DNA from 3 places in the Paenibacillus suaedae genome. Region 3 is predicted to be linked to each of the others. Evidence: riboswitches for the same ligand, from Rfam matches in the RefSeq annotation. Region 3 holds a riboswitch; each other region holds the start of a gene.

Region 1 (4,292 bases), on a different contig from region 3:
TCAAATCCAAAGCCAATACAATTTGAGATTAAAAAGGATCAGACAACATTAGCAACGCGTACGGTTGAGAACACATCACTTCCTGGCTCCATTACTGTAATTAAGAAAGATGAAGCTGGCGGTGCGTTGCTCTCTGGTGCGGAATTTGTCCTTAAAGATGCGAAAGGAAATATCATTGCTACGAGGCAAACTGTTGCAGATGGTATCCTGAAATTCGAAAATTTAAAGAGCGGCACCTACTATTTAATAGAAAAGACAGCGCCAGAAGGGTATGTGCTCAATACTCAGCCCATTACAGTTGAAGTCAAGAACGGAACGGACACACCGATTACCGTCTTGAACAAACTGGTTCCAGGAACGGTGAAAGTCATTAAAGTGGCGGCAGGCACGAATACTACACTCCCTGGTGCAGAATTCCGCATCCTTGATGCACATAAGCAGCTAGCCAAGGATCAAACAGGCAAAGAATTGACACAGTTGGTAACGGATGAACATGGCCAATTGATCATTATGAATCTGAATCCCGGCCAATACTTCGCGCAAGAAACGAGGGCACCGGTAGGGTATGTGTTGAACGGCGATTTATTCGAATTCACAGTAAGCAAGAAGGCAGAACCTGAAGTGAAGGTACCGAATACACGTGAGCCTGAAGTGCCTAAGACCGGAACTGCTAAGTTGGTTAAAGTTGATGTGGCCAATGAAGAAAGTAAATTGCCAGGTGCGGAGTTCCGTTTGCTGGATGCGAATAAGCAGCCAGTCAAGGATCAAGCAGGCGTGGAATTGCCGCTGCTAATCACGAATGAGCATGGCGAAGTCACGATTCCTAACCTGTATCCGGGCAAGTATTATGCAGAAGAAACGAAGGCGCCAGTCGGATATGTGTTGAACACGGAATTAATCGAGTTTGATGTGAACGCTGGCAAGGAAGCAGTAGTCATTGTGCGTAATACACTCGCTTTGCCGCCGACGGGTTCAGTGAAGCTGATTAAGATTGCTTATGACAATAAAGAGAAAAAGCTGTCTGGTGCCAAGTTCCGCCTTCTGGATGCGGAGAAGCAGCCGGTTAAAGATGAGGCAGGAGCAGAGCTTCCGATCTTAACGACGGATACAAACGGAGAAGCATCCCTTCCAGCCTTGAAGCCGGGTAAATACTTCTTCGAGGAGACAGAGGCACCGAGCGGCTATATTCGCAATACTACATGGATTGGGTTCGAAATTACGAGAGGGCAGTTGACTATCGTTACGGTCGAGAATGTTCGTTATACCGATGGAGGGGGAGGGGGCAAGACGGATCCTTATGAACCGTGGGAGCCAAGCAAGCCAGACGACAAGACACCTCCTAAGACAGATCCGAACATTCCAACGGTCCCTGGGCAGATCGTCGATCCTACAGTTCCCAAGACGCCAACAACGCCAACAACGCCAACAACGCCAACAACGCCAACAACGCCTGGAACGACGACTGACCCTGATCAGCCTACGGTACCTGGTGAGACGACAGATCCCGATACAGGAAATACGACGGAGCCGGGTGGAAGCATGGGCAATCCAGACGGTGACAAGGATGATGAAGGAAATCCTGATGATGCAGATCTAGGAGGCAAGACGGATTCGAAGAAGCCGAATCCTAAGCCGGGCAGCAAGCTGCCGCAAACTGGTGAAGAAGCGCCTGCATCGCCAATCGTCGGTATGATTCTCATTACTGCCGCAGCACTCATGTGGATTGCTCGGAAGCGATTATTTGTAAGACGTTGATGTGATGAACCGCCAGGGAGAGTTCCTTGGCGGGTATCCTACTATTCTGTCCACATACAGAAGATTACAATCGTTCAGGAGTGTACAAGCAGTTCTGTTGCATGTTACCATAGACATATAACGGTTACATTTGGATAATGGCAAACCCTCGCGAAAGCAGGGGACGCAAAGCCACGGGTCTAATGCATTTACACAATGCGATGACAGCCGGGTTGCCCTAATTGCGACAATACGAGCGTCTATTTAAGTGCGCCGCCATTAGGGTGGCGCTTTTTTTGTATAACAAGAAGCGCCCCTGGTGTTCATCTCATTCGAGCGGATAACGTCAAAGAATGGGAGATGGTAAGGATGCGGACACGTTGTACGGAAACGACTGACAACAACGCAAACTGGCAAGTAGAAGAAAAACAATCATTGGTAGGCAGCAAGCGAAGAATTGCAATAGGGCTTAGTGCTGCATTGCTGTTCGGCATGTTCATGCCACGGACAACTCTCTATGCAGCGGATGAAACTAGCGGAAGCGGGACTGCTGCATCAGAATTGTTGAATGTACAGGCGGCAGGAGTCAAGGTTCAGGGCATTTCGCTCGGTATGAGTGAGAAGCAGCTCTTCGAGCGGCTGGGCCAACCAGCACGCAAAGACGTAAGCGAGTACGGGTTCGAGTGGTACATCTATAACAAGGATTATAAGCAGTATGTGCAGGTCGGTGTGCTCAACAAGAAAGTTGTAGCTCTATACTCGAATGCTAAGGCTGATTATGGCAGCATTGGATTTGGTTCGACGAAGCAGGAAGTTACAGCAGCCTACGGGTCTTCCATCAGCCGAATTAAGAAAGGCAATACCATCTATAACTACAAGGATAACGGCGGAACATACAGTATGCACAAGGTAGGCGATGCTTATGCGACGGTGTTCTATGATGTGAGTCAGCGCGGCACGGTAACAGCTGTCCAATTCATTGCTGAAGCTGTGGAGTTGTCGTTCAAGGGTTACTTCGGTACGCCTAGCGAGCAATTGCGGACAAGCTTCGAGCAGCAAATATTCGATCTAGCGAACGCAGTTCGCGTACGCAATGGCAAGAAGCCGCTGCAATGGAACGATAAAATCGCAGGAACAGCACGCAAGCATAGCGGTGATATGGGAGAAAGAAGCTTCTTCGATCATAATAATCCGGATGGCAAGTCGCCGTTCGATCGAATAAAGGCAGACGGAATCGTATATAAGTCCGCAGGAGAGAATATTGCCGCTGGCCAGACGAGTGCTATCTTCGTTCATGAGAACTGGATGAACTCGGAAGGGCATCGTGCCAACATATTAGGAGATTATTCGCGAATGGGTGTAGGCGTATTTTTCGGAGGTAAATCGAAAGTCTACTACACGGAAAACTTCTATACGCCACGAAGCTAGCAGGCCGTGGTAAAAAGACGCCTTCAATCCCACAGAAACAGTGGTGTTGGAGGCGTCTTTGATTGTTACGGCGTTATGGAGTCTTCTCCATGACAGCCTTCACAATAAGCCGGTGTGTAGCTGTGTCGATTGGATCACAGGTGATAAGTGTCAGCTCCCGATCCGTTGGATTCTGATCGAGAACGGACAGATCTTCTGGGGTTACGACGGATTTTGATTGCACGGTATACGTGTAGGTCTGATCTGATGTTTCCAATTGAACTTTATCGCCTTTTTTCAACTCATCGAGCCTGTTGAAGTGTCTGCCGAATGTCAGACTGCGATGGCTCGCCAATACAAAGTTGCCGATCTCGCCCGGCACTCGGCCGGGGACAACGATTCCACTTCCAACCTTGAGAGAAGCAGGTGTGGCTCCCTCTACCATAGGCTCTCGCAGATCGATTTTGTCGATAGATATTGCTCCATATACAAGGAGGCCGTCAATGGATTTAGGCTCCCGTTTTTTTGGTGTGATTGAATCGGTTTGTGTCTTGGAGGTAACTTGAATGCTGTCTTGCGGCAAGTTGTCCCACTCAGTAAGGAGCCGAAGCTCCCTTTGTTGTTCGTTGTATTGGTTCCACTTCGGATATAGGATAAGAGCTAACCCAGCAAGGAGAAACAACAGAGCCGTGACACCGAGCAATCGGGACATGATTTGATTCTTCTTCGTAATAAGAGGCACCCCCTTGACGCGGTATGTTCGTGCCTCTATTGTACCGCATGCTGCAATATATTTTCCATGACCCACCAAGACGATGAGATGAGGTTCCTTAGGGAATACGATAGCAGTCAGCAAAACTCAATTGCAGCAAGCAGTTGCCGGAATTCGAGGCCAGCAGCCTAAGGTGGTGAGGATCATTCCTTAGGGGAAGCCTGCTGAAGGATTGCTTTATGCATCCAAATGGCAGCTTGTGAACCTTCCGCCATCGCAATCGTAACCTGTTCCGAATGCACACACACATCTCCTGCCGCCCATACGTTGGGAACATTGGTCATTTTCGTACGTGGATCCACCATAATGTGTTTATTTTCATGCCGCTCTATCCCAAGCTGCTCTGCGAGGGAGGACTTCACCTCATTGCCTCCGAAGG
Region 2 (4,292 bases), on a different contig from region 3:
CGCTCGAGTGAGCGTTCCCGCCGGATCAAGTTTGTTATCGGTGGTTCCTTTGATAAGTCCTTTGCTCACTGCGTACACAACGGCTGTCTTTGCATCCTGTGAGATGAGTGCTTCATCCTTAAATCCAAGCGAAGCGCTTGAATGGGACAGATCAATTTTCAATGCCCGCGTAAGCATCACGACCATTTTTTCGCGAGTAATCGGTTTACGTGCCCCAGGCTCTGCAATCCGCTGTTCCCAAGTATTTCCGTTATTCGTCAAGCGATCAAGCAAGGTGGCGAACTCCGCTTGGGTAATAACGTCGTTCGGCTTGAATGTGTGTATGCTGTCTTTGCCGCACAACAGTCCGTGAGCTGCAATGACTTCAATTTCATCCTTTGCCCAATGTGCAGTAAGATCATTGAAGGATCTTGCATGCTCTGCAATCGTGTAGGTGCCGAACTGCGTGACCTGGAAGGAAATATGCTTCTTATCAGCTGCCTTCATTCCGGCCAGTTTATAGCTCCAAGCATTTGTTGTTACGCCTTGAGCTTCTGCGTACACGCCTGCCTTACGAATATCCTTTGTAGCTTCCATCAGCTTCAAGGAGATTTCCAACAGGATATTCTTTGCTTCTTGCGGCCCACGGATCGTGATCATCGGAGACGTAAAGGTCGTCTCGCCATGATGCTTGCTAAAACCTTTGTCCTTATGCTCTGCAAGAGACACCACAAGCTCGAGTCCGCTCGTTCCGATGAGTTCCGCAATAGACTTATTCGGAATGGTAATATCGAATTCGGCTGTAGACAGAAGCAAATCCTTGCCTGATTCCTGCAGCAGTTTGGCGGCCGATTTGTCAAGCGTGAAGGAGACTTCATTGTAATCCTTCATGCTTACATCGCTAATATCGGGTTGAACCTGCTTGGCATTTTTGTCCTGCAGCTGTTTTTTCACGGTATTCGCATTTATCTTAAACTCCGCATTCACTGCATGCTCCTTCATCGTCTCTGCCAGTAATCCTGCCTTCATCGTCTTACCGGCTGGAATTGTTCCCACAGAAGTCGAAGGTGTAGAACTAGTAGAACCTCTAGAGCCTTCAGATGAGGAAGACGAAATAGGCAACTCTGGCTTCGGATTCGGATTTGGAACAGACGGCTTGATGACATCAACGGTAGACGAGTGAATGTAACCGATTCGGATCCGTTCATTGTTTGCGTTGAACAGATTCGCATTTACAAGATTGAAGGTATATTTCCCTTCTTGGTCGCTCAAGAAAGCGATGGTTGCTATGTCGCCGTCTCCTTCATAAGCGCCTCCGTTGAGATTGACGGAGTAATCCAATTGCTTCTGGCCATTAGGTAAATCGGTTATGTTCTTTGTCGTGATAAGCGGGACATCCGGATAGTTCAACTTTTGATAGGTAGCCATCGTAACGCTTGGCTTAATATCTAAGAGAGTCAAGCGGCTGTCATAAGTAAGACTGAATGAAGCTGAATATACTGCTTTCGACACAGAATATTCGACCTTTACATCGAATGGATCTCCTGTCAGAACCTTAGATTTGCTGAGGCTAGGAGATACAACATCAGGATCGGGCTTTTTATCGTCGACGGAATTCTGCGTGACGAAGTTCTGTGTGTAATATACATTTGAATTCCCCCCGAAGTACACACCCACCCCTAGATGAGAAAAGTCTCCCAAAATATTCGAACGATGTCCTTTCGAGTTCATCCAGTTCTCGTGAACGAAGATGGCACTCGACTGTCCAGCAGCAATGTTTTCCCCTGCCTTTTGGTATACGATTCCGTCCGCCTTCAGCCGATCGAACGGGGATTTGCCGTCCGGATTGTTATGATCGAAGAAGCTTCTCAGCCCCATATCGTCGCTATGCTTGCGAGCAGTTCCCGCAGCCTTTTCATTCCACTTCAATGGCTTCATGCCCTCGCGGACACGCACAGCATTAGCCAAATCGAGGATTTGTTGCTCAAAGCTTGTCTGCAATCGCTTGCTAGGCGTGCCAAAGTACCCCTTGAACGCCAGTTCCACATCCTGGGCAATAAATTGGACAGCCGTCACCGTATTCCCTTGATGGAGATCATAGAACACGGTTGCATACATACCGCCGACCTTGTACAGGCTATATTGTCCGCTGTTGTCCATATTGTAAATCGTATTGCCTTTCCTAATTTGACTGAGGGAAGATCCGAAGGCTGCCTCTACCTCCTGCTTGGTTGAACCGAATCCAATACTGCCATAAGAATCATTCGCATTCGTATAGAGTGCAACGACCTTGTGGTCCTGAACACCAACTTGTAAGTAATGTTTATAATCCTGATTGTAAATATACCACTCGAAGCCATATTCACTTAGATCCTTGCGAACCGGCAGTCCGATTTTTTGGAATAGTTGATCCTCGCTCATTCCTATGGTGATGCCTTGCAGTTGGTCTGCCCCTGCCTGCGGAGCATTGTTCGTTTTCGTGACAGTAATCATACTACCGACCAGCTTATCCGCTGCATAAAGGGTCGGCTGATAGATAAGCATCCCGGCTAACAGCGCAGCGCTAGCTGTAATCGTCATACGCCGCATTCTTCCTGCTTTAATGTGTTTATGCTGTTCTTGGTACATTGCGTTGTTGGTTGCTGTACAACATGGCCGCATCATTTCATCTCCTATTCTTTTACATTCTGCGATCAAATGAGATGAACACCGGGGACGCTTTACAATAGCACAAAAAAAGCGCCACCCTAATGGCAGCGCAATAAAAAAAGACGCACGTAATGTCGCAATTAGGGCAACCCGGCTGTCATCGCATTGTGAAATACATTAGACCCGTGGCTTTGCGTCCCCTGCTTTCGCTAGGGTTTGCCATTATCCAAATGTTACAGATTAAATGTCTATAGTAACATGTAAATGAACAGCTTGTATACAACTGTGCCTATAGGTACGCAAAATTCATCAAGTACCAGGTCTATCAACCCAGTACGATATTTATGTTCGTCATGCACCTCTTCAATGAAGCTGCCCCATTTTTAAAAAAGGATCATGAAAGTACCATTAAGACTTCGCTCGAATTTTAGTTAAAATCACATTGGCCGCTTCTACTGCACCACCAGCATTCTGAAAAGTTTCTGACAGTTTTAGCGCATTTTCCTGATATGTCCGATTCGTCAACACCTCAGATACCGCTGCTGCCAAATATTTTGGCTTCTTTCCTTTCAACTGTAAACCTGCACCCAGTTGAGCAACCCGATCAGCCACTAATCCTTGTTCGCTATGTTGCGGAAATAAAACCATTGGAACTCCAAAATAAAGGCTTTCATTCACACTATTCATACCGCAATGGGTAATAAATACATCGGCTGTTTGCAATACCGATATTTGATCCACGACGTTATTCACTGTAAAATTTCTTGGTATGTTGCCAAGAGAAGCAATCTCCGTTTTTTCACCAACTGACATCACAACATCATAGTCCGTATCTGCAAATGCCTGAATAACTTTTTGGTAAAAATCTTGATTTTGATTCAGTATAGTCCCAAGTGAAATGTAGATTCGTTTTCTATCTTTTTTATTAATCTGTATCGACGGAGACTGTCTGATGGATGGTCCGACAAAAGCATATCGCTCAGAAAACGTATCCGCCATCGGCTGGAATTCTTTCGAGGTATAGACAATGGTGTCTGTTTCATTATTATTTTGAACAATCGATATAAAATTCTCAATTTCATATCCATGATTCTTTAACAACTGAATTTTTCTGTTCATTCGGGGCAAACCCACGATCATTCTCCATAAATCGATAAAACCACGCTTCATCAGTTTCGCAGTGTACTGATTAAAAGCAAAGGTAGTAGTCGAACAAACATATGGAATTTCTAGTTTTTTAGCAAATAATTTTCCCCAAAAGCATATAGAGTCAGATACAATACAATCCGGCTGAATTTCCCTTAATTCCTGACATACCTTCTCATCCAAAGCAATGGTCGTATCGGCAACCATCTCAATTAATGCTGTAAAATCTTTGCCAACCTTGCGATCCAATTCCTTTTGTGAAAGCTGGGGCAAGAACTCATCACAAGCAATGAATGCAGCGCCAGCACCTTCTATTTTTTCCTGAAATTCTAGAAAGGAATAGTACCAAACTTGATGGCCTCTATTGACTAATTCGGCTACCACCGGAATGGTTGGATTAGTGTGACCATGCGCGGGTATCGAAAAAAATACAATTTTGCTCATTCTGATTTATCTACCTCTCGCTCCGCTTTTTGGATCATCTCTACAAATTCCATGAAATGATTACTTTTTAAGAG
Region 3 (4,292 bases):
ACTGTTCCCGATTGATGCCAAGCTTCCGCAGCCTGCGCGCCAATTGATTCGCACGAGCATTCAACTCGCAATAGGTCAACTCGCGATCATCTTCGATAACAGCTACTCGATCCGGATGCAGCTGAGCCTGTTCCTCGAACAGCGCCTGAACCGTGAATGTATGAGGATATTCAGCTCGCGTCTGATTCATCCCCTCAATTAACTGGCGCTTGTCCTGCTCTGTCAGCATTTCCAGCTCGCCAATACGCTTCTGAGGATGCTTCACAGCTTCATCCAGCAGCTGCAAGAAGTACTCACCCAGCTTGTCTACTGTCGATAACTGGAACTGATTTTCCTTGTAATACATTGTGAACATCGGTAATGCGCCCGTTCCAGCAGCATGCTGAATGCAGCCGTGCAGGTCACATACCTGCTCTCCCTCTGGAAGCACGGGCCGAACATCTTCTCCGTACCAGCAATACGTTGCCACATCACTGTCAGAAGCTATTTCAGAGCAAGTCAGGTTACGTCCTTCTGCGCAAGCCGACAAGCTGTTATGAATATTCATAATTCCTTGCAAGGTTACGTCATCCTGACTGACTACGGTATGGTTTGCATTGCCGTGTCCCGCTTGAACGGCATGAAGAGTTACTTGCTGCGAGTTGTAGAACCGGGACAACAGCGTTGCCCACGCACTGAACATGACGGATTCCAACTTGACCGAATGCTCGGCCGAATGCTTCTTCAGAAGACGCATTGTCTCTTCAGGCAGCTCGATAGAATGTACGTCATAGCCTGCCAATCGTTCTACTGTTAATTCCATGAAAGCCAATTCTCGTCCTCTCCTTTGTACGATCCAACCCATTTCGTAAACCTATGAGTCAACTGCTCCCATGTGATGTACTCTATTTGCTTGGCAAATTCCATATGCTGTGCGCACACAGTCATACTATAGCCTGTTACAGGAACGACATATTGCTTTACATAATTATGATCAACATTCCATAATTGATTATGTTGTATAGGTACAGCTGTCTCCTGCACAATCTCGAATGTGCTGGGAGGCAGGCTGAGACCCGTTCCTAATGCCTTCAGAACACTTTCCTTAGCCGTCCATATGTAAAAAAACAATTCCTGACGCGCACGACTGTCGTTCGTATTTGCAAGCAATTCCAACTCACGCGGCGAGCATATCAGCCTAGCCACGTCCATGTTCCATTCTCCTGCTTGCTCAATATCAATCCCGATTGGCGCTTCATCCAATGCCACTGCTATGAACGCACCGGCGTGAGAGATGTTGAAAAATACTGGATCACCCTCCACATATGGCTTGCCGAAGGGATGAGTGTGAATAACAAGTTCGTTATTCGAACATTTCAAGGTTCGACATAGCAGCATGCGGGCCAATATGTCAGCCGCAACCGTGCAATAAAAATCTTCACGGTTCCGAAGTCTATCTAACCTTTTGTATTTTTCAGGTGTAACGAACGGGATAAATCGATCCATCAATGAATCTATGTCTTCGTAGGAAGTACACTCGTCCCATTTTAGCAACACAATTTCCATCATTTACCCCAGCTTCTGTGCGCAAAAAAAAGGCCATTCTGCATAGCCTTGTCACCGAATAACCGTTGTGTAGTTACCGCAACATTAATGGCAACCCGGCCGCCGTAATCCGTGAAGATGTTAGGCCCGCGGCTTTGCGTCCTCATCTTTCGAAGAGTTTGCCTTTCAATCCTGATGTTGTTCTTCTTGATGTATCCATTGCGTGTTGCAGATCGATTATCAGGCAAGAATGTCATAGCAATGTTACGCACTAGTTCTTGTGACATGTATCGCGTGAATAGGTCTAAAGTACATATTACATATCAGCATGTTGGACGGTCGCATCCCCTATCCAACTCAAGACCCATATTTTATATCGGTTGCTCGAATGAAAAGATTAATACTTTTTCATAACACTTTTCAATTTTTCGACACGAAAAATCATTTTTTGTCATTTTGTAGTCATTTTCAAGGTTGTTTCACCCTATTTCCGACAAAAACACCCCTATCCTCTCCATCCTTGCTCCCATAGATTCGTGCAATTCCCTCCAACTGCTCGACACATTTGTCGATTTTCCTATAGAGCCACTACTGCTTAGCCCCCCTCTCCCCTACCAATTACCTAATAGACAACACTGAAGTCATTTCTTACTCATTACACAACTCTCTTGTACTCTTGGTGATACATAAAAAGCCTCGGAAATCATTCCGAGGCTCTTATTGAATGCCATCTATCTATCTTCTCTATTTCACATCATGGGGATTAATATCCGTCACCAACTGTCATTTCATTGGATGCGGTGGACAGTGCATTCACTGTTGCATTGCGCCCATCCGCTACGGACATAACGAATACTTTATAGGCAACGCCGCTGCGAATTGGATTTCCATATGCATCATTATTGGACAGCGAGAATATGGTTGAACCATCGTCTGTTACTCTAACCAATCTATAATTACTTCCTGCCACACGATTTGCCTGATCCAGGTCGAATGAACCCGCTGAACCGGAAGGAACGGCCATCACTGCATAATAGGCAATCCCGCTGTCGTTGCTTGGCTTCCAGAAGGAGGCCTTGAAGTCATTCCCCCCTTCTCTTGTCAAAAACACATTCGTAGGTGCCTGCACGGATTGATCTACCAAGGCAAATTCACCAGAAGGCGAAGACAAGGCATTCGAGGAGCCGCTTCTATTGTCAGCTACCGTAAGCACAAATACCCGGTAAGCAACACCTTTTTGAATGTCGTTGCCTTGAACATCCCGCAAGCCGCTTGTTAGCGATTGTCTTACATAGCCACTCTGATTCCCAACCCGAATGTAGCTGGATGATCTCACCTGTCCCGCACTATATGCGTCGAATGCATAGGACTGATCTGCGCGGACGACCATAATACGGTATTCATTTACGTACGAATTACTGGATGGTGCATTAAAGCCTACTTCAATGTCGCTGGCATTACCGTTTTTGCCAATAATCTTCGCTTCTACATTCGTCACAACATCAACCGAAGCGTTGCCTTTAAGCGTAACCTCTGGGGATGGAGCAGACAATGCATTGTTTGCTTGATTATTGGAGCTCACAGTCAGAACAAATACCCGGTAGCTGTTGCCGTTGCGAATCGGTGCTCCATCTACATCTCTTGCATCCGCATCGAATACATGCGACAAGCTACTGCCACTCCGATACACGACAGCTGAGTTCCAATTATTAACTCGATTGGCCTCTGTTAGATTAAAACGGCTTGCATTGGAAGACTTCACAACCATGACGCGATAATGGTTCACATTCGATTCATCTGCAGCACGGTTGAATGTTACACTCAGGTTCCGTCCATCATTGTAGTTTCCACCCAAACTGCTTGCCGATACGTTCGTTGCAGGGTACACCGTCGAATTGTTAGACAACGTAATCGTATCTGAGGAGCTGGACAGGGAATTCACATAACTGCCGCGTCCAACAGAAAGCACATATACTTGGTAGCTGGTTCCGTTACGGATCAGGTCCCCATCTACGTCTCTCGCAGTAGAGCTCAGCTTGAGGCTAACGTCTCTGCCATTCGGGTTCATCGACGTATAATTGTAGCTGGATACGTTGTTCGCTTCGGATACATCAAAGCGGTACGATCTGCTCGTCTTCACAACCATAATTCGATACTGGCTAATATTCGATTCATCCGAGGCCCGGTTGAAGGTAACCATCATATCGCGGCCGTCATTATAATCTCCGACATCGCTTACTCTTACATTGGAAGCACTGTACACCGTTGAGTTATTCGAAATATTGATGGAATCAGATGCGCCCGACAATGCATTGTAATCAGAGTTGCTATTCGAAACTGACATGACGAACAGACGGTACGTTTCCCCTCTGCGGATTAGTGAGCCATTCACATCACGCATATTAGATGGCAATGTTGAAGTAATGCTATAGCCATTCTTCGAGACATCATAATAATTGCTAGATGAAACCCGGTTTGCTTCAGTCAAATCAAAGCGATAAGCATCCGAATATTTCACTGCAAAAATCCGGTAGTAGCTTACGCGCGATTCATCGGAGGAGCGATTAAAGCTGATCTGAATATCGCGTCCATCTCCATAATTGCCCACTTGGCTAACCTTCGTAATCACTGGAACACCAGCTGATTGTCCAAGCGTGAACGAGGATGAGCCGGAGGACAGCTTGTTGGCATACGAGCTCGTATTGCTTACAGATACTACAAATACGGTATAAGACACATTATTGCGGATATATTCACCTGATGTATCT

The links. A riboswitch is a leader RNA that binds a small molecule or an ion and turns the genes downstream of it on or off. The one in region 3 is predicted to bind cyclic di-GMP.
Region 1: it holds a riboswitch for cyclic di-GMP, as region 3 does, so the genes downstream of both, RQP50_RS17620 (CAP domain-containing protein) here and RQP50_RS00425 (4'-phosphopantetheinyl transferase family protein) in region 3, are expected to answer to the same signal.
Region 2: it holds a riboswitch for cyclic di-GMP, as region 3 does, so the genes downstream of both, RQP50_RS24390 (CAP-associated domain-containing protein) here and RQP50_RS00425 (4'-phosphopantetheinyl transferase family protein) in region 3, are expected to answer to the same signal.

What each region holds. Positions count from the first base shown of each region.
Region 1 covers NZ_JAVYAA010000004.1:125,546-129,837, forward strand. The annotation lists gene RQP50_RS17615 (SpaA isopeptide-forming pilin-related protein) at 1-1,755, shown strand, start outside; cyclic di-GMP riboswitch class I at 1,885-1,975, shown strand; gene RQP50_RS17620 (CAP domain-containing protein) at 2,104-3,162, shown strand; gene RQP50_RS17625 (class D sortase) at 3,236-3,949, opposite strand; gene RQP50_RS17630 (NAD(P)/FAD-dependent oxidoreductase) at 4,057-4,292, opposite strand, start outside.
Region 2 covers NZ_JAVYAA010000007.1:275,212-279,503, forward strand. The annotation lists gene RQP50_RS24390 (CAP-associated domain-containing protein) at 1-2,559, opposite strand, end outside; cyclic di-GMP riboswitch class I at 2,770-2,859, opposite strand; gene RQP50_RS24395 (macrolide family glycosyltransferase) at 3,037-4,218, opposite strand; gene RQP50_RS24400 (helix-turn-helix transcriptional regulator) at 4,215-4,292, opposite strand, start outside.
Region 3 covers NZ_JAVYAA010000001.1:86,246-90,537, reverse strand. The annotation lists gene RQP50_RS00430 (amino acid adenylation domain-containing protein) at 1-811, opposite strand, end outside; gene RQP50_RS00425 (4'-phosphopantetheinyl transferase family protein) at 793-1,548, opposite strand; cyclic di-GMP riboswitch class I at 1,632-1,718, opposite strand; gene RQP50_RS00420 (copper amine oxidase N-terminal domain-containing protein) at 2,288-4,292, opposite strand, start outside.